3 regions of the Saccharothrix coeruleofusca genome follow, and region 2 is predicted to be linked to each of the others. Evidence: riboswitches for the same ligand, from Rfam matches in the RefSeq annotation. Region 2 holds a riboswitch; each other region holds the start of a gene.

Evidence for each region. Region 2 has a riboswitch for glycine ahead of gcvP (aminomethyl-transferring glycine dehydrogenase). Riboswitches for the same ligand answer to the same signal wherever they lie in the genome.
Region 1: linked by a shared signal. The riboswitch ahead of gcvH (glycine cleavage system protein GcvH) and the one ahead of gcvP (aminomethyl-transferring glycine dehydrogenase) in region 2 are both predicted to bind glycine.
Region 3: linked by a shared signal. The riboswitch ahead of gcvT (glycine cleavage system aminomethyltransferase GcvT) and the one ahead of gcvP (aminomethyl-transferring glycine dehydrogenase) in region 2 are both predicted to bind glycine.

The regions. Positions count from the first base shown of each region.
Region 1 is NZ_JAGINV010000001.1:5,681,852-5,689,564, forward strand. Features, by position in the region: gene JOF41_RS25650 (MFS transporter) at 1-1,183, opposite strand, end outside; gene JOF41_RS25655 (SSI family serine proteinase inhibitor) at 1,314-1,664, shown strand; gene JOF41_RS25660 (glutathione peroxidase) at 1,732-2,220, shown strand; gene JOF41_RS25665 (L-serine ammonia-lyase) at 2,621-3,991, opposite strand; gene gcvH (glycine cleavage system protein GcvH) at 3,996-4,373, opposite strand; glycine riboswitch at 4,490-4,581, opposite strand; gene ald (alanine dehydrogenase) at 4,785-5,891, shown strand; gene JOF41_RS25680 (hypothetical protein) at 6,265-6,447, shown strand; gene JOF41_RS25685 (hypothetical protein) at 6,444-6,911, shown strand; gene JOF41_RS25690 (ATP-binding cassette domain-containing protein) at 6,959-7,713, shown strand, end outside.
Region 2 is NZ_JAGINV010000001.1:4,654,063-4,661,775, forward strand. Features, by position in the region: gene JOF41_RS20565 (3-methyladenine DNA glycosylase) at 1-805, shown strand, start outside; gene JOF41_RS20570 (substrate-binding domain-containing protein) at 900-2,645, shown strand; gene JOF41_RS20575 (WYL domain-containing protein) at 2,692-2,952, opposite strand; gene JOF41_RS20580 (DUF3224 domain-containing protein) at 2,986-3,189, shown strand; gene gcvP (aminomethyl-transferring glycine dehydrogenase) at 3,236-6,124, opposite strand; glycine riboswitch at 6,276-6,366, opposite strand; gene JOF41_RS20590 (MerR family transcriptional regulator) at 6,469-7,035, opposite strand; gene JOF41_RS20595 (bifunctional nuclease family protein) at 7,392-7,713, opposite strand, start outside.
Region 3 is NZ_JAGINV010000001.1:4,933,102-4,940,814, forward strand. Features, by position in the region: gene glyA (serine hydroxymethyltransferase) at 19-1,284, opposite strand; gene gcvT (glycine cleavage system aminomethyltransferase GcvT) at 1,298-2,398, opposite strand; glycine riboswitch at 2,511-2,601, opposite strand; glycine riboswitch at 2,603-2,690, opposite strand; gene JOF41_RS22010 (DUF3817 domain-containing protein) at 2,783-3,085, opposite strand; gene JOF41_RS22015 (hypothetical protein) at 3,108-3,464, opposite strand; gene JOF41_RS22020 (helix-turn-helix transcriptional regulator) at 3,564-4,052, opposite strand; gene JOF41_RS22025 (hypothetical protein) at 4,240-4,401, opposite strand; gene JOF41_RS22030 (CaiB/BaiF CoA transferase family protein) at 4,797-5,930, opposite strand; gene JOF41_RS22035 (acyl-CoA dehydrogenase family protein) at 5,930-7,075, opposite strand; gene JOF41_RS22040 (acetyl-CoA C-acetyltransferase) at 7,207-7,713, shown strand, end outside.

The DNA.
Region 1 (7,713 bases), 1.0 Mb from region 2:
AGCCGCCGCCCGCCCAGCCCACCAGCCAGGCCGCGACCACCGGCGACACCCCGCCGCCGAGCACCGCGCCGAGCTGGTAGCTCAGCGACACCCCGCTGTAGCGCACCCGCGTGCCGAACAGCTCGGCGTAGTAGGCGGGCATCGGCCCGAACAGCGCCGCCGACCCCGTGAAGGCCAGCACCATGGCCAGCACCACCAGCCCGGTCCGCTCCGTCTCCAGCAGCGCGAAGAACGGGAACGCGACGGCGGCCAGGAACACGCTGCCGCCCAGCATCACCGGCAGGCGGCCGACCCGGTCGGACAGCCGGGCGAACACCAGGATCGCCAGCGCCTGGGCGAACGCGCCGACCAGGCTCGCGGTGAGCAGCAGCTGGCGCGGCAACCCGAGCTGCCGGGTGCCGTAGGACACGGCGAAGGTCACCACCACGAAGATGAACATGTTGAACCCCAGGTTCACCCCCGCGCCGAGCAGCACCGAGCGCCACGACCGGCGCAGCACCTCGACCACCGGCACCCGCACGGTGCCCCGCTCGGCGCGGGCCCTGCGGAACACCGGGCTCTCCTCCACCGACAGCCGCACGTACAGCCCGACGGCCACGAGCACCAGGCTGAACAGGAACGGCAGCCGCCAGCCCCACGCCAGGAACGCCGGGCCGGACACCGCGGTCGCCGCGGCCATCGCGCCGTTGGCCAGCAGCAGGCCGACCGGCGAGCCCAGGAACGTCCAGCTGCCGTACCACCCGGAGCGGCCCGGCGGCGCGTGCTCGACCGCCATCAGCGTCGCCCCGCCCTGCTCGCCGCCGAGGAAGAAGCCCTGCACGACCCGCAGCAGCACCAGCAGCACCGGCGCGGCCACCCCGATCGACGCATAGGTCGGCAATAACCCGATCAGCGCGGTGCACACACCGGTCACGGTGAGCGTGAGCACCAGCATCGAGCGGCGGCCGATCCGGTCGCCGAAGTGGCCGATGACCACACCGCCCAGCGGGCGGGCCAGGAAACCCGCGCCGAAGGTGGCCAGCGAGAGCAGCACGCCGATCCTCGGGTCGAACGAGGGGAAGAACAGCTTGTCGAACACGAGCGCGGAGGCGGTGCCGTAGAGCAGGAAGTCGTACAGCTCCACCGCGTTGCCCGCCGAACTGGCCAGGGCCACCCTGCGCACTGCCCTCGTCTCGGTCGTCATCCCCCCACCTTGGGCCGGGCGCCGGGGTCTGACCAGCCGCTGACCGCGTGAACCCGATCAGGTTCACCGCCCCTCACACGATGCGGTGAGATCGCTGGAGCGGCGGCGCGGGGCGGGCCACTGTGTCCGCATGGTGCTACTTCCCATGGCCGCGGCCGCCGCCGCGCTGATCTCCGCCGTGCCCGTCCCGCAGTCCTCGTTCGTGCTGTCCGTGCAGACCGACTCGATACGCACCGCGCGGCTGCACTGCGAGCCCGCGGGCGGCGACCACGCCAACGCCGCCGAGGCGTGCGGCGCGCTGTCAGAGGTGGACGGGCGCATCGAGGACCTGGCGACCGAGACCGCGGTCTGCACGTTCCAGTACGCCCCGGTGCGGGTGACCGCCACCGGCACCTGGCGCGGCCGGGAGCGGACGTTCACCTCCGAGTACGCCAACTCCTGCCTGCTGCGTGCGAGCACCGGCCCCGTCTTCGCCTTCTGAGCCGCGCCCGGCTCCCGCCGCCCGGCTCTCGCCGCGCGGTCGCGCCGGGTCCGCGTAGGGTGGCGCCATGAGCGTCCTCGACATTCCCGCCCGCACCCTGTCCGGTGAGCCGACCAGCCTGGGTTCGTTGGGAGGCAAGGCTTTGCTGGTGGTCAACGTCGCCTCCCGGTGCGGCCTGACGCCCCAGTACGCCGGGCTGGAGCGGTTGCAGGAGCGCTACGCGGAGCGCGGGTTCTCCGTGGTGGGCTTCCCCTGCAACCAGTTCATGGGGCAGGAGCCCGGCAGCGCGGAGGAGATCGCGACGTTCTGCTCGACGACGTACGGGGTGACGTTCCCGCTGTTCGAGAAGACCGAGGTGAACGGGCCGTCCCGGCACCCGGTCTACGCGGAGCTGGTGGAGGTCCCGGACGCCGACGGCGAGGCCGGGGACGTGCAGTGGAACTTCGAGAAGTTCCTCGTCGCGCCGGACGGCAAGGTGGTCGCGCGCTTCCGCCCCCGCACCGACCCCGAGGACCCCGCCGTCACCGAGGCGATCGAGTCCGTCCTCCCCCACTGACCCCCGCGAGTCGAACCCTCAGAACCCCCGAGTTCAACGCTCAGGACGACCACGCCCGCCCCCGGCGTCACCCGGTCGCGGGCGTGTCGGGCGTGCCGCCCCCGCGAGTCGAACCTCCAGACACCCTGAATTCAACATTCGCGCACCCCGACCCGCCCTTTCGCGCCCCGACCTGTGCTTTCGCGCGGGTCGGGGTCGCGTGGGTCGGGTGTAGTTACCGGCCCTCCCGGCGGCTTCGGGTAGTACTTGCCCACGCACCAGGGCTGCGCGCGCCGTCCTTGGCGACCTGCCGCGCGGCGAGCGCACGCCCTTGACCCGTCCCGAACGTAGAACTCAGGGGTCCTGAGCGTTCGACTCGCGGTACCTGAGCGTTCGACTCGCGGGGCGGAGGGGGAGGGGGTCAGCACTCGATGACGTTCACGGCGAGGCCGCCTCGCGCCGTCTCCTTGTACTTGTCCTTCATGTCCTTCCCGGTCTCCCGCATCGTCTTGATGACCTTGTCCAGGGACACGAAGTGCGACCCGTCGCCCCGCAGCGCCATCCGCGCCGCCGTGATCGCCTTGATCGACGCCAGCGCGTTGCGCTCGATGCACGGGATCTGCACCAGCCCGCCGATCGGGTCGCACGTCAACCCGAGGTTGTGCTCCATGGCGATCTCGGCGGCGTTCTCCACCTGCTCCGGCGTGCCGCCCAGCACCTCGGCCAGCCCGGCCGCCGCCATCGAGCACGCCGACCCGACCTCGCCCTGGCAGCCCACCTCGGCCCCGGAGATGGACGCGTTCTCCTTGAACAGCACGCCCACCGCTCCCGCCGTGAGCAGGAACCGCACCACACCGTCGTCCGTCGCCCCCGGCACGAACCGCGCGTAGTAGTGCAGCACCGCGGGCACGATGCCCGCCGCGCCGTTCGTGGGCGCGGTGACCACGCGCCCGCCCGCCGCGTTCTCCTCGTTGACCGCCAGCGCGAACAGCGTCACCCAGTCCATCACGCGCAGCGGGTCGGTCGCGTAGTGCTCGCCCATCAGCCGCCGCCGCATGTCCGCCGCCCGCCGCCGGACCTTCAGCCCGCCGGGCAGCACGCCCTGCTCGGTGCACCCGCGTTCCACGCACTCCTGCATGACGTCCCAGATGTGCAGCAGCCCGGACCGCACCGACGCCTCGTCGCGCCAGGACAGCTCGTTGGCCAGCATGACCTCGCTGATCGGCAGCCCGGTCTCGCGGGTGCGGGCCAGCAGCTCGTCGCCGGTGCGGAACGGGTGGCGGACCGGGGTCGCGTCCGGTTTGATCCGGTCCGCCCCGGCGGCGTCCTCGTCCACCACGAACCCGCCGCCCACCGAGTAGTACACCGCGCGGTCCACCTCGGTGCCCGCGCTGAACGCGGCGAAGCTCATCCCGTTGGGGTGCAGCGGCAGCGACTTGCGCCGGTGCATCACCAGGTCGCGGTCCTCGGTGAACGGCACCTCGCGCTCGCCGCCGAGCAGCAGCCGCCCGGAGGACCTGATCCGCTCCACCCGCGCGCCCGCCGCCACCGGGTCGACCTCCTCGGGCCGGTGGCCCTCCAGGCCCAGCAGCACGGCCTTGGCGCTGCCGTGCCCGTGCCCGGTCGCGCCGAGCGAGCCGAACAGCTCGACGTGCACCCGGTCCACCGCCGCCAGCGGGCCGCGCGTGCGCAGCCGGTCGGCGAACATGGCCGCGGCGCGCATCGGGCCCACGGTGTGCGAGCTGGACGGGCCGATGCCGACGGTGAACAGGTCGAAGACGCTGATGGCCACGGCGTCAGTCCCCGGTCAGCTCGGCGTACCGGGCGGCGGTCAGCAGGCCCTCCGCCTCCTCCACGGCCACCTTGAACAGCCAGGCGCGGTACGGGTCGGCGTTGATCGCCGCCGGGTCGTCGACCACGGCCTGGTTGACCTCCACGACTTCGCCGCTGACCGGCGCGTACAGGTCGCTGACGGACTTGGTCGACTCCAGCTCGCCGCACACCTGCCCGGAGGTGACGCGGTCGCCGACCTCGGGCAGCTGCGCGAAGACGATGTCGCCCAGCGATTCGGCGGCGTAGGAGGTGATGCCGACGGGCACGGGGTCCTGGGTGCCCGGCGCCCAGTCGACCCACTCGTGCTCGGGGGTGTACAGCAGCTGATCGGGGTAGGTCACGGCAGCGCTCCTCAGGAGAAGTACGGGTTCCCCTGCTCTGTCCTGGGACCTGAGAGCTTCGCCGCGCGCGCGGCTTGCACCGTGGGTGCGCGCCGGGGCGCGCTTTCCAGAGTCGCCTCGCCCGGACGGTTCTCGGTGCCTGAGAGTGTGCGGGGTGCTTGCTCCTTCGGCGCTCCAGCTCGCCTGGAGGCTCTCCCGCCCGGGTTGCGGTGCCGGGTGGCACCACGGCCGATGTTCAGTTTGCCCTGATGGGCAGACGCTAGGTCCCCGCGTGCGCGGGTGTCAACGCGACCGACCTCCGCCGTTGTGCGGCCGGCACAACGCGGGTTCGTCCCGTTGGTGTTGGCCGCACGATGACACGGGTACCCCGCTCGCGGACCTTTGGCGTAACAGCAGCTGAAGGAGGCGACCGTGCGGATCGCAGTTCCCCGCGAGATCAAGAACCACGAGTACCGCGTCGCGCTGACCCCGGCGGGCGCCCACGAGCTGACCGCGCGCGGCCACCAGGTCTTCGTGGAGGCGGGTGCCGGCCTGGGGTCGGCCATCCCGGACGAGGAGTACCTCGCGGTGGGCGCGAAGGTGCTGGCCTCGGCCGAGGACGTGTGGGCCGAGGGCGAGCTGGTGCTCAAGGTCAAGGAGCCCATCGCCGAGGAGTACCCGCGGCTGCGCCGGGGGCAGGTGCTGTTCACCTACCTGCACCTGGCCGCCGACCGGCCGCTGACCAGGGCGCTGCTGGACGCGGGCACCACGGCCATCGCCTACGAGACCGTGCAGACGCCCGGCGGGGCGCTGCCGCTGCTGGCGCCGATGTCCGAGGTGGCGGGCCGCCTCGCGCCCCAGGTCGGCGCGTTCTCGCTGATGAGGCCCTCCGGTGGCCGGGGTGTGCTGCCCGGTGGCGTGCCCGGTGTGCACCCGGCGCGGGTGGTGGTGATCGGCGGTGGCGTGGCGGGGCTGAACGCCGCCGTGATCGCCTCCGGCATGGGCGCGGACGTGGAGGTCCTGGACACCAACGTCGACCGGCTGCGCCAGATCGACGCGCAGCACCGGGGCAGGCTGCGCACGGTGACCTCCACCCGCTACGCCGTCGAGCAGGCGGTGCGCGAGGCCGACCTGGTGATCGGCGCGGTGCTGGTGCCCGGCGCGAAGGCGCCCAAGCTGGTCGGCAACGAGCTGGTGGCCGACATGAAGCCCGGTTCGGTGCTCGTGGACATCGCGATCGACCAGGGCGGCTGCTTCGCCGACTCGCGGCCGACCACCCACGACGACCCGACCTACCAGGTGCACGGCTCGGTCTTCTACTGCGTGGCGAACATGCCGGGGGCGGTGCCGCGCACCTCGACGTTCGCGCTGACCAACGTGACGCTGCCGTACGCGGTGGCGCTGGCGGACCGGGGCTGGCGGGAGGCGCTGCGCGCGGACGCGGCGCTGGCGCTGGGCCTGAACGCGCACGACGGCGCGCTGACGAACCTGCCGGTGGCGCAGGCGCACGGCATGGCGCACACGCCGGTCGAGCTCTGAGGAACGACGCCTGAGGAACGACCCCCGAGGAACGAGGCCGGGGAACGACACGAGGGGCGTGCCCACCGCGGTGGGCACGCCCCTCGTCGTGAAAAGGCGACCCGCTCAACCAGCCTGGGGGTCACTGGGAGCGGGTCGCAGTGCAATCCTAGCGGGCCAGGGGCCATCCTGCCCAGCGGCCCACCGGACCGGCCCACCTCTCGCCGCCGCGACACCCACGCACAGTGATCGCGCCGTCAAGCTAACGAGTGAATGTCCTAGCTGCGGTTAAGACGGCGCACCGGGCCGGCCGATGGTCCAAGTGGGACGCCACGAGCACGCGGAGCTACCGGCGTCCCCTCAAAGCCCGCCGCACCCCCTGATCGGAGCGCACATGGCTGAATCGCAGGGCTGGATCGCCTGCCACGACCCGTTCGGGCGCGACCGCTCGATGACGGTCCTGGTCGAGGACCACCGGGTGGTCCTCGTCGCCCCACCCGGTGAGTCCGCCGTGATGTCGGTCACCCAGACCTGGCGCCTGCGCCAGCTGCTCGGCCAGGCCGCGGACAGGGTGTGAGGGCCGTGGAGGAGACGCTGCGCGACGCGGTGCTGCACCGGCTCGCCCTGCTCGACGAGGTCGCCGAGCGGGGCGAGGCCGAAGCGCTGGTGCCGCTGGCGCGCGCCGAGATCCACCGGCTGGCCGACGGCTGGCGGCTGCTGCTGACCGTGCACCAGCCCGACGCCGACGGGCGCTGCCGCGCCTGCCCCGGCGTGCTGCGGCACCGCCGGTGGCCGTGCCAGGTGTGGACCATGGCCCACCAGCACCTCATCGGCGACAGCCTGCCGCGCGGCGAGCGCCGGGGACCGCTGCGCAACCCGTTCGCCCGCCCGGCCCGCCAGACCCATCAGGCCCACCCGACCCACCCGACCCGTCCGACGTGGCCCGCCGAACCACCCGCCGAACCGCCCGCCGAGAGCCCCGCCGAGGTCACCACCGAGATCCCGGTGGTCTCGAAACCGCGACACGCCCTCCCGGACTGACCCCCCTAGGGCAGGATGGCGCCCGAGCAGCACACTCGGGAGGACGCGTGCACGACGGCAGTGGCCGCATCGTGGTGCAGGGCTTGACCAAACAGTTCGGTCCGGTCACAGCGGTGCAGAACCTCAGCTTCACGGTGGAACCGGGTTCGGTGACCGGGTTCCTGGGCCCCAACGGGGCGGGCAAGACGACGACCCTGCGCATGTTGCTCGGCCTGGTCACGCCGACCGCGGGCACCGGGTTGATCAACGGCAGGCCGTTCCACCAGCTCGGCAACCCGGCCCGCGTGGTCGGCGCGGTGCTGGAGGCGCAGGGCTTCCACGCCAAGCGCTCGGCCCGCGACCACCTGCGGGTCTACGCCGCCGCGATGGGCGTGCCGGACCAGCGCGCGGACCAGGTGCTGCAGCTGGTGGGCCTGGGCGCGGCGGGCGACCGCAAGGCGGGCGGGTTCTCGCTGGGCATGAAGCAGCGGCTGGCGCTGGCCACCGCCCTGCTGGGCGACCCGCAGGTGCTGGTGCTCGACGAGCCCGCGAACGGCCTGGACCCCGAGGGCATCGCCTGGCTGCGGCAGTTCCTGCAGTCCTACGCGCGCAGCGGGCGCACCGTGCTGGTCTCCAGCCACCTGCTGGCCGAGGTCGAGCAGACCGTCGACCAGGTGGTGATCGTCAGCCGAGGGCAGACCATGTACTACGGGCCGCTGGACAACCTGCGCCAGTCGCAGCGCAGCCGGGTGCTGGTGCAGCCGTCGGACACCGGCGCGCTGGTCACGGCGCTGCAGGCGGACGGGATTACCGCCATCGAGCA
Region 2 (7,713 bases):
GCACCACGAGCGCAAGGCGGCCGGGATCAAGCACCCGGTCCTGGACTTCCTGTTCAGCTACTACTCGCACCGTCCGTCCCGGCTGGAGCGCTGGCACCCCGGTCCCGGTGTGCTGCTGGAGGGCGGGAAGGCCCGCGACTACCTGCGGTGGCCGGTCTACCGGGAGACCGCCGACGGCGTGGAGCTGGACGTCGCGGCGTTCGCGCGGGAGCGGGCCAAGACGGTGGCCTTCGCGCACCGGCTGCTGACCGCCACCGCCTCCCGCGCGCCCCGGTTCGGCTGCTTCGGGCTGCACGAGTGGGCGATGGTCTACCGGCAGCGGCCCGACCAGGTGCGGCACCGGGCGTGGCCGCTGCGGCTGGGCAGCGCGGGCACCGACGCGGTGGTGGAGTCCCAGCGGGTGCAGTGCGGGCACTTCGACGCCTTCCGCTTCTTCACCCCGCAGGCCCGGCCGCTCAACGCGCTGCAGCCCACCCGCGAGACGCAGGTGGACCTGGAGCAGCCGGGCTGCCTGCACGCCTCCATGGACCTTTTCAAGTGGAGTTACAAGCTCGACCCGGCGACGCCGTCGGAGCTGGTGGCGGACTGCTTCGAGCTGGCGCTGCGGGTGCGCGAGCTGGACATGCGGGCCAGCCCCTACGACCTGGCGGAGCTGGGCTACCCGCCGGTGCCGATCGAGACCGCCGAGGGGCGGGCCGAGTACGTGCGGCGGCAGAGCGCGTTCGCCGAGCAGGCCGCGCCGCTGCGAGCTGCGCTGATCGGGTTGACGCGAACCCTTTTGGATGCGCCGGTCGCCGGGGTATAACTCAGCGTCACTTCACCCGGTCCGCAGACCTCGCCTGTTAGCGTGACGTCGGTCGGGATTCGCCAGCCGTAGTCGACGCCTGAGAGGGAAGACGATGTCTCGACACCGCGCGCTGCGGACGAAGGTGCGGCGCGGCATCGCCAAGTGGCCCGTCGCGGTGGTCTCCCTGGTGGTCCTGCTCGTGCTCGGCTGGTTGGGCTGGAGCTGGGTCGGCGGCGTCGTGGAGCGCCGCGCGGCGGCCCAGGCGGGCGACTGCGACCAGGGCGAGGCGCTGCTGCGCATCGACGCCGCGCCCAGCGTGGCCGAGGCGGTGCGCGAGGTCGCCGAGCGGTGGAGCGCCCAGCGCCCGGTCGTCTACGACCACTGCATCCGGGTGGAGGTGCAGTCCATCGACTCGGAGATGGTGCTGCAGGGCCTGACCCAGCAGTGGGACGAGGAGAAGTTCGGCGCCAAGCCGCACGCCTGGATCACCGACTCGATGCTGTGGGCCAACCGGCTCAGCGCGCAGAACCACGCGCTCATCGGCGCGGTGCCGGTGTCCATCGCGGCCAGCCCGGTGCTGCTGGCGCTGCCCGAGGAGGGCGCGCAGGCGCTGCAGGCCGGTTCCGGCTTCCGGTGGACCGACCTGCCCGCGATGGCGGGCGAGGGCTGGGCCCGCTTCGGCAAGCCGGAGTGGGGCGAGCTGAAGGTCGCCATGCCCGACCCGGCCGCGAACGCGGCCACCGCGATGGCGGTGCAGTCGGCGCTGGCGGGCGCGAGCCCGGACCGCCGGGGCCCGGTGACCACCGACATGCTGGCGCTGGACCCGGTGAAGAGCATCATGAGCGCGCTGGTGGCGGCCAAGCCCGAGCACACGCCCGCCAGCACCTGGGAGGCCATGGCGCTGATGGCGGACAAGCCGCAGGTCAACGCGGCGGGTTTCAGCGCCGTGCCGGTGTTCGAGGTGGACCTGTACCGGCACAACACCGGCAAGGACAACGGCGCCACGCCGCTGAACCCGCTGTACGGGGTGGCCGCGGGCGGGCCGACCCCGGTGGCGGACTTCCCGTTCACCGCGCTGGCGGGCGACTGGGTCGACGAGGCCCAGCTGCGCGCCGCGCAGGCGTTCCGCGAGTTCCTCCAGAAGCCCTCGGAGCAGCAGGTGCTGGCCAGGGCGGGGTTGCGGGTGGAGGCGACCACCGAGCGGCCCAAGCCGTCGCCGGGCATCCGCTGGGCGAGCATGACCGAGCAGCTCGTCCCCGCCGACGCCAACACCACCCAGCAGATCAGCGCCGCGTGGGCCGCCGCGAGCGGCGGGCAGGTGGTGACCGTGCTGGTCGACTCGTCGGAGTCGATGGGGCGGCCGGGCGGCGGCGGGCGCAGCCGGGTGGAGTGGGTCAAGCAGGCGCTGACCGGGCAGGTGACCAGGTCGCTGTCCGGGTCGCTGGGGCTGTGGGACTTCTCCCGCGAGCTGGTGCCCACCGGGCCGGTGGGCACCAAGCGCCAGCAGCTGCTCGACGGCATCGGCGGACTGCGGCCGGGCGAGGCCACCCAGCTCTACGGCAGCCTGGCCGCGGTGTACGAGAAGGCGCTGGCGGGTCACCAGGACGGCAAGCGCAACCGGGTCGTCGTGGTCGTCGACGGCCCCAACGAGGGCGGCCTGACCCTCGCGCAGCTCAAGTCGCGGCTGGCGGAGCTGCGCGAACCCGGCAAGGACGTCGCCATCAGCTTCATCGCGCTGGGCCCGGACGCGCAGCGGGAGCCGCTGGCCGAGATCGCCGAGCTGACCGGCGGCACCGTCTCGGTGGCCGAGGACGGCCAAGCCGTGGACGCCGCCCTGGGCCAGCTCTTGTCCGACTGACGCGCGAACCGAGCGTCCGGACACCGCGAACCGAGCGTTCGGGTCCTCAGGTGGCGGGCCGCTGGACCGGGTCGAGCGCCTCCGGGTAGACCGCCGCCATCCCGCGCAGCGCCTGCACCACCCGTTCGCGCAGCTCGGGCGGTTCGACCACCTCGGCCTCCGGGCCCAGCCGCAGCAGGTCCGCCACGGCGTGCTCGACCGACTCGACCGGCACCCGCACGGTGGTCCAGCCGCCCGGCTCGGGCACGACGTCGGCCAGCGCGCGGGCGGCGACCAGGCTGAGCAGGTGCCGCGCGCATGGCCCCAAGTCTCCACGAGCACCTGACACGCCCTGTCAGGTATGCCGGGCAGGGTGACCGGCGCGCTGGGCGACCGGTCGGGCGCCTTCGTGCTCCGGCACACCGGCGGCTACCGCGACGGCGTGGCCGAGCGGTCCTTCACCGTGGTCGCGTCGTCGGGCGGGCTGGCGGGGCTGCGCGGCCACGGCCGCATCAGGTGGGTGATGGGCGAGCCGGGGCACTACGAGTTCGACTACGAGTTCTGACCGGAGCGGGCCCACGCGCCGCGCGCGGCGCGTGGGCCCCAGGGGCTCAGCCGCCGTACGCCGAGACCGGCGGGCAGGAGCAGACCAGGTTGCGGTCGCCCTTGGCGCCGTCGATGCGGCGCACCGGCGGCCAGATCTTCGGCGCCGCCGCGCCCGCCGGGAACACCGCCACCTCGCGGCTGTACGGGTGGTTCCACTCCGCCGCCACGCACGCCGCGGTGTGCGGGGCGTTGCGCAGCGGGTTGTCGTCGGCGGGCCACTCGCCCGACCCGACCCGGTCGATCTCCCGCTTGATCGAGATCATCGCCTCGATGAACCGGTCGATCTCGGCCAGGTCCTCGCTCTCCGTGGGCTCCACCATCAGCGTGCCCGCCACCGGGAAGGACATGGTGGGCGCGTGCAGGCCGTAGTCGGCCAGGCGCTTGGCCACGTCGTCGGCGGTCACGCCGGTCGCCTTGGTGATCGGGCGCAGGTCCAGGATGCACTCGTGGGCCACGAAGCCGTCCTCGCCGGTGTAGAGCACCGGGTAGTGCTCGTCCAGCCTGCGCGCCACGTAGTTGGCCGCGGCGACGGCGGTCAGGGTGGCCCGGCGCAGCCCGTCCGCGCCCATCATCCGCACGTACGCCCAGGAGATCGGCAGGATCGACGCCGAGCCCCACGGCGCGGCGCTGATCGGGCCGACACCGGTGGCCGGGCCCGCCGCGGGCTGGAGCGGGTGGTTGGGCAGGAACGGCGCCAGGTGGGCGCGCACGCCGATCGGGCCGACGCCGGGACCGCCGCCGCCGTGCGGGATGCAGAAGGTCTTGTGCAGGTTCAGGTGCGACACGTCCGAGCCGAACTTGCCGTACTGCGCCAGGCCGATCAGCGCGTTGAGGTTCGCGCCGTCGACGTAGACCTGGCCGCCCGCGTCGTGCACCAGGCCGCAGACCTCGCGCACGGTGTCCTCGTACACGCCGTGCGTGGACGGGTAGGTCAGCATGATCGCGGCGAGGTCGTCGCGGTGCTCGGCCAGCACCACGCGCAGGTGGTCCAGGTCGATGTTGCCGCGCTGGTCGCACTTGACCACGACCACGCGCATCCCGGCCATCACCGCCGACGCGGCGTTGGTGCCGTGGGCGCTGGAGGGGATCAGGCACACGTCGCGGTCGGGCGAGCCCTGCGCGCGGTGGTAGGCGCGGATGGCCAGCAGGCCCGCGAACTCGCCCTGGCTGCCCGCGTTGGGCTGCAGCGACACCGCGTCGTAGCCGGTGACCTCGGCCAGCCACCGCTCCAGGTCGGTGACCACGGTGAGCAGGCCCTCGGCGTCCTCGGCGGGCGCGAACGGGTGCAGCTCGGCGAACTCCGGCCAGGTGATGGGCTCCATCTCGGCCGTGGCGTTGAGCTTCATGGTGCACGAGCCCAGCGGGATCATGCTGCGGTCCAGCGCCACGTCCTTGTCCGACAGCGCGCGCAGGTAGCGCAGCAGCGCGGTCTCCGAGCGGTGCGCGTGGAACACCGGGTGGGTCAGGTAGTCCGAGGTGCGGCGCAGGTCGGCGGGGATGCCGTCGGCGGTGTCGGCGTCCAGCGCGTCCACGTCCGGCACCTCGACGCCGAAGGCCCGCCACACCTTGGCCAGGTGCTCGCGGGTGGTGGTCTCGTCGCAGGCGATGGACACGGTGTCGTCGTCGACCCGCCACAGGTTGACGCCCAGTTCGCGGGCGGCGGCCACCACCTCGGCGGCGCGGCCGGGCACCACCGCCCGGACGGTGTCGAAGAACTCGCCGTGCGCGACCTCCACGCCGCCCTCGCACAGTCCGGCGGCCAGCACGGTGGCCATCCGGTGCGCCCTGGTCGCGATCGCGCGCAGCCCCTCCGGGCCGTGGTAGACCGCGTACATCGAGGCGATGACGGCCAGCAGCACCTGCGCGGTGCAGATGTTGCTGGTGGCCTTCTCGCGGCGGATGTGCTGCTCGCGGGTCTGCAGCGCCAGCCGGTAGGCGGTCGAGCCGTCGGCGTCGACCGAGACGCCGACCAGGCGGCCGGGCAGCTGCCGCTCCAGGCCCGAGCGCACGGCCATGTAGCCCGCGTGGGGACCGCCGAAGCCCATGGGCACGCCGAAGCGCTGGGTGGTGCCCACCACCACGTCCGCGCCGATCTCGCCGGGCGGGCGCAGCAGCGCCAGCGCCAGCAGGTCGGCGGCCACGACGGCCTGCGCGCCCGCCTTGTGGATCTCCTCGATCACGCCCGCGTGGTCGCGCACCACGCCGGAGGCGCCGGGGTAGGACAGCAGCACGCCGAAGAAGTCGCCGCCCAGGCCCAGGCCCTCGATGCCCTGCGACAGGTCGGCCACCACGACCTCGATGCCCAGCGGCTCGGCCCTGGTCTCGATCACCGCCAGGGTCTGCGGCAGGGTGTCGGCGTCGACCACGAACTTGTTCGACTTCGACCGGCCCGCGCGGCGGACCAGGGTCATCGCCTCGGCGGCGGCGGTGGACTCGTCCAGCATGGAGGCGTTGGCCACCGGCAGCCCGGTCAGGTCGCCGACCATGGTCTGGAAGTTCAGCAGGGCCTCCAGCCGCCCCTGCGAGATCTCCGGCTGGTACGGGGTGTAGGCGGTGTACCAGGCCGGGTTCTCCAGCACGTTGCGGCGGATCACCGCCGGGGTGGTGGTGCCGTAGTAGCCAAGGCCGATCATCTGGGTCATCGGGCGGTTGCGCGCGGCCAGGGCGCGCAGCTCGGCCAGCGCCTGGGTCTCGGTGGCCGGGGCGGGCAGGTCCAGCACCAGGTCGCGCTCGCGGATCGACTCCGGCACCGCGTGCTGGGCCAGCTCCTCCAGCGAGCCGACGCCGATGACGTCGAGGATGCGCGCCAGCTCGGCGGGCCGCGGGCCGACGTGCCGGTCGGCGAAGGGGGTGCCGTGTTCGAGCGCGGCGAGGGGGATGCGGTCCTGCGTCATGGGTGCGCCTCCGGCGTCGGGCTACGGGCGTGCTGCTGCCGTGCCCTCCCCCTCTGTCTTCCGCCCGGACGGGCGCCTGAGAGCTTCACCCGGCGGAACCGGGCTTGCACCGTCGGCGGGGTCGGCGGACCGACCCGCTTTCCAGAGGCGTCTCACCCGCGCGGTCCTTGCGCCTGAGAGGTTCCGGGGAGGATTTGCTCCTTCGGCGCCGAGACTGGCTCGGACTCTCCCGCACGGGATAAAGCGACTGCGCGTGGAGCGTACCCTCCGGAACCGGTTCCGAACCCCGGAGCGCGACGTGGATCTCAGCGCGAGAATCCCGGCGCGGGAATCCCTGCGCGGGTTCAGCCGGTGGCGCGGGTGCGCCTGCGCCGCGACAGCTCGTCCTCCGCCGCGCTGTCGACCTCGACGCCGTCGGCCCGCTCGGCGGGGAACTCGTGGATGGTGCCGCTGATCTCGCGCATCGCACCGCTGACCGCGATGCCGAACACGCCCTGGCCGCCCTGGAGCAGGTCCACCACCTCCTCCGGCGAGGTGCACTCGTAGACGGTGGTGCCATCGCTGAACAGCGTGATCCTGGCCAGGTCCTGGACGCCGCGCCTGCGCAGGTGGTCCACGGCGACCCGGATGTTCTGCAGCGAGACCCCGGTGTCCAGCAGGCGCTTGACCACCTTGAGCACCAGGATGTCCTTGAACGAGTACAGCCGCTGGCTCCCCGAGCCGTGCGCGCTCCTTATCGTCGGGTTCACCAGGCCGGTCCGCGCCCAGTAGTCGAGCTGGCGGTAGGTGATGCCTGCGATCTGGCACGCGGCGGGCCCCCGGTAGCCGACGAGCTCGTCCGGCAGCGAGGAGTCCGGGAACAGCTCACCCTGTTCGCCGAATCCGGCCCGGATGGGCGCTTCCTCGACCACGCCTGCCTCCCCTCGGTCCGACCACGACGGCCGGTGCCCCTCGTGAAGCCGCCGCGATGCGGAATCACACCGTGGCGATTCACCTGGGTCCGACGGTAAGACTGGCCGGGGGGCAGGTCAACGCGACGCGCGGGATGCACCGAAGCTCAACCTCAGGTTGAGGTTGAGCCAGTCGGTCGTTGTAAGCCATTCGAGCGACGTTTAGTGAGCGTTTAGTCGCTCAGCGCTGATGTCGCGCAGTGCGCGGGCGTGGCGCACGGGTGACACGACAACCTGATCCACAACGCACCGCAACACGGACGAGGGGCCGCCCACCGGGTCGAGCCCGGCGGACGGCCCCTCGCGTCCGTCTCCGATCAGGTGTCCGCGCCGCGGAAGTCCTCGGGCGAGACCGAGTCGAGGAACTCGCGGAACTTCTCCACCTCGTCCTCCTGCTCGTCCGGGATGATCAGGCCCGCCTCCGCCAGCACGGACTCCTCGGCGTGGATCGGCACGCCGATCCGCAGCGCGAGCGCCACGGAGTCGCTGGGCCGGGCGGAGACGCGCACGTCCCCGTCGAAGACCAGCTCGGCGAAGTAGGTGCCCTCCTGCAGGTCGGTGATCCGGACCTGCTCCAGCTGGCGGCCCAGCGCGCCGATCACGTCCTTGAGCAGGTCGTGGGTCAGCGGACGGGCCGGG
Region 3 (7,713 bases), 280 kb from region 2:
GCTATTTCGTGACTGCTTTCACAGGGTCGGGTACAGAGGGTGCTTGGCCGCCAGCGCCTCCACGCGGGTGCGCAGCGAAGCCAGGTCCGGGTCGGGCCCCAGCGCGGTGGCGATGATGTCGGCCACCTCGGTGAAGTCCTCCGCGCCGAAGCCCCGGGTGGCCAGCGCCGGGGTGCCGATGCGCAGCCCCGAGGTGACCATCGGCGGGCGCGGGTCGTTGGGCACCGCGTTGCGGTTGACCGTGATCCCCACCTCGTGCAGCCGGTCCTCGGCCTGCTTGCCGTCCAGCTCGGAGGCCACCAGGTCGACCAGCACCAGGTGCACGTCCGTGCCGCCGGTGAGCACCTTCACCCCCGCCGCGGCGGCGTCGGGTCGCGACAGCCGCTCGGCCAGGATCTTCGCGCCCTCCACGGTGCGGCGCTGGCGGTCGGCGAACTCCGGCGACGCGGCGTGCTTGAACGCCACCGCCTTGCCCGCGATCACGTGCTCCAGCGGCCCGCCCTGCTGGCCGGGGAACACCGCGGAGTTGACCTTCTTGGCGATGTCCGCGTCGTTGGTCAGGATCACGCCGCCGCGCGGGCCGCCCAGGGTCTTGTGCGTGGTGGTGGTGACCACGTGGGCGTGCGGGATCGGGCTGGGGTGCAGCCCGGCCGCCACCAGGCCCGCGAAGTGCGCCATGTCGACCATCAGGTACGCGCCGACCTCGTCGGCGATGCGGCGGAACTCGGCGAAGTCCAGCTGCCGGGGGTAGGCCGACCAGCCCGCCACGATCAGCCGGGGCTGGTGCTCCCGCGCCAGCTTCTCCACCTCGGCCATGTCGACCCGGCCGTCCTCGTCGGAGACGTGGTAGGGCACCACGTTGTAGAGCTTGCCGGAGAAGTTGATCCGCATCCCGTGGGTCAGGTGGCCGCCGTGCGCCAGGTCCAGGCCCAGGATGGTGTCGCCGGGCTGCAGCAGCGCGAACATCGCGCACGCGTTGGCCTGCGCGCCCGAGTGCGGCTGCACGTTGGCGTAGCCCGCGTCGAACAGCTCCTTGACCCGCGCGATCGCCAGCCGCTCGATCACGTCGACGTTCTCGCAGCCGCCGTAGTAGCGCCTGCCGGGGTAGCCCTCGGCGTACTTGTTGGTCAGCACCGACCCCTGCGCCTGGAGCACCGACACCGGGGTGAAGTTCTCCGACGCGATCATCTCCAGCGTGCTCTGCTGGCGGGAGAGCTCGGCGGCGACCGCTTCGGCCACCTCCGGGTCGAACTCCGCCAGGGAGGTGTTGAAGTGCGCGGACATGGCGTGTCTCCCTTTACGACTTGCGCTTGTAGAACGGCAGTGCGACGACCTCGACGGGTTCGCGCCTGCCCCGGACGTCCACGGTGAGCCGGGTGCCCGGCTCCGCGTTGGCCTTGGTGACGTAGGCCATGGCCACCGAGTAGCCCAGCGTCGGCGACAGCGCGCCGCTGGTGACCTCGCCCACGGGCGCGCCCGAGTCGTCCAGCACGGGGTAGCCGTGCCGGGGGGCGCGGCGCGAATCGGTCCGCAGGCCGACCAGCGCGCTGTCCACGCCCTGCTCGGCCACCTTCGCCAGCGCCTCGCGGCCGACGAAGTCGCCGGGCTTGTCCAGCTTCACCACGCGCCCCAGGCCCGCGTGGAACGGGGTGCGGTCCACGCCCAGCTCGTTGCCGTACAACGGCATCCCGGCCTCCAGGCGCAGCGTGTCGCGGCAGCCCAGACCGGCGGGCTTGAGCTCGTGCGGCGCGCCCGCGGCCAGCAGCGCCCGCCACACGGCGGGCGCGTCGGCCGGGTCGAGGAACAGCTCGAAGCCGTCCTCGCCGGTGTAGCCGGTGCGGGCCAGCAGCGCGGGCCGGTCGGCCACGGTGGTCGGGTAGGAGGCGTAGTACTTCACCTCGGCTAGGTCGGTCGGGGTCAGGCCGGCGAGGATCTCCGTCGAGGCGGGTCCCTGCACGGCCAGCAGCGCGAAGTCGGCGGACTTGTCGGTCACCTCGGCGGCGAAGCCCTCGGCCCGCGCCACCAGCTCGCGGTGCACCACGCCCGCGTTGGCGGCGTTGGCCACCACCAGGTACTCGGTCTCGCCGGTGCGGTAGACGATCAGGTCGTCCAGGACGCCGCCGTCGGGCCGGCAGATCATGGTGTAGCGGGCCCGGCCGACGCCGATCGCGGAGGCGTGGCCGACCAGGGCGTGGTCCAGCGCCGCGCCCGCTTCCGCGCCGGTGACCAGGATCTCACCCATGTGGGTCAGGTCGAACAGGCCCGCCGAGGTGCGCACCGCGCGGTGCTCGGCCAGCTCGCTGTCGTAGCGCAGCGGCATCCGCCAGCCCGCGAAGTCGGTGAACTGGGCGCCCAGCGCCTCGTGCTCGGCGTGCAGCGGCGTCCGACGGCTTTCCATGGGGCGGGTCCTCCCTGGTGGCGGGCATGGCGGTAGCGCCGCCGGGGTGGGGGCGGCCTGCCAGTGCGTAAGGATGACACGGTTCACCGGGGGACTCCTCGTCGTGGGAGCCTCCCCCTCTGTCATGAGCCTGAGAGCTTCGCCGCGAGCGCGCGGCTTGCACCGTGGGCGAGGCGCGCCGGGGCGCCTGCTTTCCAGAGTTGCCTTCGTCGGGCGGTAGCTGGGCCTGAGAGATTCCGGGGAGGGGTTGCTCCTTCGGCGCCCCTGGTGGGGACTCTCCCGCGCGACGTCGACGGCCGTGTTCAGTTCGTCCCGCCAGACGCTAGGCGGACCCGACCGGCGGGGTCAACCGCGAACCGGTCACCGGGTCCGTCACGGGGTCGGTCACAGGGCGCGGTCCGCCCGGACGCTGTCGACCACCTTGCGCTCGGCGTAGAAGGAGACGAACGGGATGGTGCCCGCCAGCAGCACCAGCGCGGTGCCCTTGATCGACCAGCGCGCCTTGAGCGCCAGGTCGACGGTGAGCACCAGGTAGACCGCGTACAGGAAGCCGTGCACGGGGCCGACGACCCGCATCAGGCCCGGCTCGCCGCCCGCGTACTTGACGACCATGGCCAGCACGAGGGCGAGCAGTCCGACGCCCACCACGTACGCCATGAACCGGAACCGGCCCAACGCACCGCTCATCGCTCCACCGACCGCCTTCGCCTCAGCGCTGGTCCCGCGCGTTCAGCTCGGCGAGGTAGCGGTTGTAGGCCGCCAGTTCGTCGTCCTCGTCGTCGCGCGCGGGTGTCCTGACGGGGTCCACGGTAACGACCGGCTCGGGCGCGGCCTCGGGCGGCTCGGCGTCCTTGCGGGCTTCGAGCCTGCGGATGCGCCACACCACGAAGGCCGGGAAGAGTCCGAAGAGGGGCCACTGGAGCACGTAGCCCAGGTTCTGGAAGGTGCCCCCGGCGGAGGAGAAGCGCTGCCACTGCCACCAGGCCAGACCGCAGCACACGACCAGCGAGGCGGCGCAGGTGACCGTGATGGCGACGCGCTGGGGGGTGAAGACGCTGCCGGGCACACCGCCAGAGTAGCCCGGCTCGCGGTCCGCTTCACGGGGAGTCGAGTCCCCGTCGGGTGGGCTCCCGCTCAGGAGCCCGCCCCCAGGTCGATCCCAGAGCTAGGCCACGCCGTCCCGGCGTTGCCTCTGCAGCCTGGCCACGCACCAGGCCGCCGCACTGCCCCGACGCAGGTGCTGCAGCACCGTCATCGGGCCCAATCGACGCCCCAGGTCGGCGGGCGAGAGCCCGGCCGCCCGGTAGTCCAGAGCGCGCTGGTCCAGCGGGCTGATGCCCGCGTCCCACCACTGCTCCGCCTCGGCGAGGTCGCCGACCAGCTGCCAGTAGCTGGCCGCCGCCGCGAGCAGGACCTCGGGCACCTCGGGCGCCCGCTTCCGCATCGCGGCCACGTAGGCCGGGTCAGCCGACTCGACCCGCACCGCACCGCGAACCCCACCAGTTGCCCGCTGCGCGGGGATCGCCGGCGCGGACGGCGGGGCTTCGGCGAGCCACGCGTCCTTGATCCGGTTCACCTCTCGCAGCTCGGCGTCGTCCGAGCGCTCAGCCGCCCACTGCCGCAGCAGCTCGTCGACTCCGGAGTCCTCGACCATTCTGCCTCCTCGTCGGTCGAAGATCAGCCAATGCAGCGCACCGTATTCGCGGGTACCGGCAACCGCTAGACCCAGGTTCGTCAAAAACCCTGTTACCAGGGCGTTATAGCCCGCATTCCACCCGTTAGGCGCAACCTTGCACGGTTGATGCCACTCTCAGTGATCAGCTTCGCGGGCCGCACCCGCCCTATCCGAACAGGCTCCGGAAGAAGGTGATGACGGCCTCGGCCGCCTCGCGCAGCCACTGCAGGACCTGCCGGACCGCCGCCGCCGACTCGTCGGGCTGAGTGATCAGGAGGAACAGCGCCAGCGCGACAGCGGCCAGCGTGACCACCTTCTTGACGTTCACCGATAGCTCTCCGTCCGTTCGCGGGATGGCGGTGGGCCGCGGGCACGGCCTCGGGGACGCCGGGTCACCGGACATGCTCTCCCATTCACCCGGACGCCGTCCGGCAAACCCGCCCCATCCCACGACCGGCGGCAGGCTTGCGCACTGAGCCACGCCCACCACGCGCCACACATCACCCGAACGGACTATTAAGTGCATTGGTGACCGAACCGATGACGTGGGTAGAGCGCCTCGCTCGCCCCCCTCGGCACGGACATCGGAGTTCCGCGACATCGTCACAACTTCGCCGCAGATCACCCGAATGAGCCGCGCACGCACCGAGCGTGACCACGGTCAGTGGCGGCTGCTCTCATTTACTGGATACTTCCCGTGAATTTCCGCCACCCATTCCCGGCTCACCCGACAACCCCGGCGGCGCGCAGTTCCGCGATGCGGTCCGCCGCCAGCCCCAGCTCGGTCAGCACCTCGTCCGTGTGCTCCCCCGCGGCGGGCGGCGCGCCCGGCGCCGCGGCGGGCGTGCGGTCGAACCTCGGCGCGGGCGCGGGCAGCGGCACGCCCCCGACCTCGACGAACGCGCCGCGGGCCGCGTTGTGCGGATGCTCGCGCACCTCCCCCGGCTCCAGCACCGGCACCAGGCAGGCGTCCGTGCCCTCCGCCAGCGCCGCCCACTCGTCCCTCGTCCGGGTGGCCACCACCTCGGCGATGCGCTGCCGCAGCTCCGGCCAGTTCGCCGGGTCGTGCCTGCTGGGCACGTCGTCCTCGGACAGGCCCAGCACGCTCAGCAGTTCGGCGTAGAACCCCTCCTCCAGCGCGCCGATGCTGACGTGCCCGCCGTCGGCGGTGGCGTAGACGTCGTAGAACGGCGCCCCGCCGTCGAGCAGGTTCTCCCCCCGGCCGCCCCGCCACGCCCCGGCGTTGCGCATCCCGTGCAGGAACGTGGTCAGCAGCGCCGCGCCGTCCACCATGGCCGCGTCCACCACCTGCCCCCGCCCCGAGCGCTCCCGCTCGTACAGCGCGGCCAGCAGCCCCAGCGCCAGCAGCAGCCCGCCGCCGCCGAAGTCGCCGACGAGGTTCAGCGGCACCGTCGGCGGCTGGCCCGCCCGCCCGATCGGGTCCAGCGCGCCCGCCAGCGCGATGTAGTTGATGTCGTGGCCCGCGCGGGCGGCCAGCGGCCCGTCCTGCCCCCAGCCGGTCATCCGGCCGTAGACCAGCCGGGGGTTGCGCGCCAGGCAGTGCGCCGGGCCGATGCCCAGCCGCTCGGTCACCCCCGGCCGGAAGCCCTCCACCAGCGCGTCGGCCCGCGCCACCAGGTCCAGCACCAGCGCCGCGCCCGCCGGGTGGCGGATGTCCACGCCGATCGAGCGCCTGCCCCGGCCCAGCGGGTCGCCGGGCACCGCGGGGGCGGCCCCGCCCACCCGGTCCACCCGGATCACCGACGCGCCCAGGTCGGCCAGCACCATGCAGCCGAACGGCGCGGGCGCCAGCCCCGCCAGCTCGACCACCCGCAGCCCCTCCAGCGGCCCGCCCACTAGAGCGACCTCGCGATGATTTCCTTCATGATCTCGTTCGTCCCGCCGTAGATCTTCTGCACGCGCGCGTCCGCCCAGGCCCGCGCGATGGGGTACTCGGTCATGTAGCCATAGCCGCCGAACAGCTGCACGCACCGGTCCACGACCTCGCACAGCTCGTCGGTGGACCACCACTTGGCCATCGCCGCGGTGGGCACGTCCAGCTCGCCCGCCAGGTGCAGCTGGACGCACTCGTCGACGAAGGCGCGGGCCACCCTGGCCTTCGTGGCGCACTCGGCCAGGGTGAACCGGGTGTTCTGGAACTTGATCAGCTCCCGGCCGAACGCGGTGCGCTGCTTGACGTAGGCCAGGGTCAGCTCCACCGCCGCCTCGATGCCCGCCACCGACGCCACCGCGATGATCAGCCGCTCCTGCGGCAGCTGGCGCATGAGCTGGACGAAGCCCTGCCCCTGCGCACCCAGCAGGTTGGCCGCGGGCACCCGCACCTCGTCGAAGAACAGCTCGGCGGTGTCCTGGCCCTTCAGCCCGACCTTGTCCAGCACCCGGCCCCGGCGGAAGCCCGGCGCCCGCGCGGTCTCCACCACCAGCAGCGAGGTGCCCGCCGCGCCCAGCGCGGGGTCGGTCTTGACCACCACGACCACCAGGTCGGCCTGCCCGCCGTTGGTGATGAAGGTCTTCGAGCCGCTGACCACGTAGTCGTCGCCGTCGCGCAGCGCTGTGGTCCTGATGCCCTGCAGGTCCGACCCGGCGCCGGGCTCGGACATGGCGATCGCGCCCACGTACTCGCCGCTGGCCAGCTTGGGCAGCCAGCGGTGCTTCTGCTCCTCGGTGCCGTAGGCCAGCAGGTAGTGCGCCACGATGCCGCTGTGCACGCTGTTTCCCCAGGAGCTGTCGCCCGCACGGGCCTGCTCCTCCAGCAGCACGGCCTCGTGCGCGAAGGTGCCGCCGCCCCCGCCGTACTCCTCGGGGACGGACAGGCACAGCAGCCCCAGCTGCCCGGCCTTGGTCCAGAAGTCGCGGTCCACGTGCTTCTGCTCGGCCCAGCGCCGCTGGTGGGGCACCGCCTCCTTCTGGAAGAACGCGCGGGCCAGCCCCCGGAGCTGGTCCAGGTCCTCGGTCATCCAGGCGGAGCGGCGCGCGGGCATGGCACGACGGTGCCACCGGCCGGTCCCCAACGCCATGACCGACGCGCACCGCCTGCCGTCGGGATGGTGAGCGCAAATGTCACTTCGCCCGGTCATGGGCCTGCCGCGCCCGCTTGCCTACCGTGAGGAGCATGAGCGAAGCCTTGATCTTCGACGCGGTGCGCACGCCGCGGGGCCGGGGGAAGCGCGGCTCGCTGCACAGCGTCAAGCCGATCACCCTGGCCTCCGGGGTGCTGGCGGCGCTGGCGCGGCGCAACGACCTGGACACCTCGGCGGTGGACGACGTGGTGTTCGGCGTGGTGACGCCGGTCGGCGAGCAGGGCGCGGACATCGCCCGCACCGCGGTGCTGGCGGCCGGGTGGGACCTGCGGCCCGCGGGCGTGCAGCTCAACCGGTTCTGCGCCTCCGGCCTGGAGTCGGTGAACCTGGCGGCGGCCAAGGTGGCCTCCGGGTTCGAGGACCTGGTGGTGGCGGGCGGTGTGGAGTCGATGTCGCGGGTGCCGATGGGCTCCGACGGCGGCGCGTGGATGGCCGACCCGGAGACCAGCACGGCCACCCACTTCGTGCCGCAGGGCGTGAGCGCCGACCTGATCGCCACGCTGGAGGGCTTCAGCCGCGAGGACGTGGACGCCTTCGCG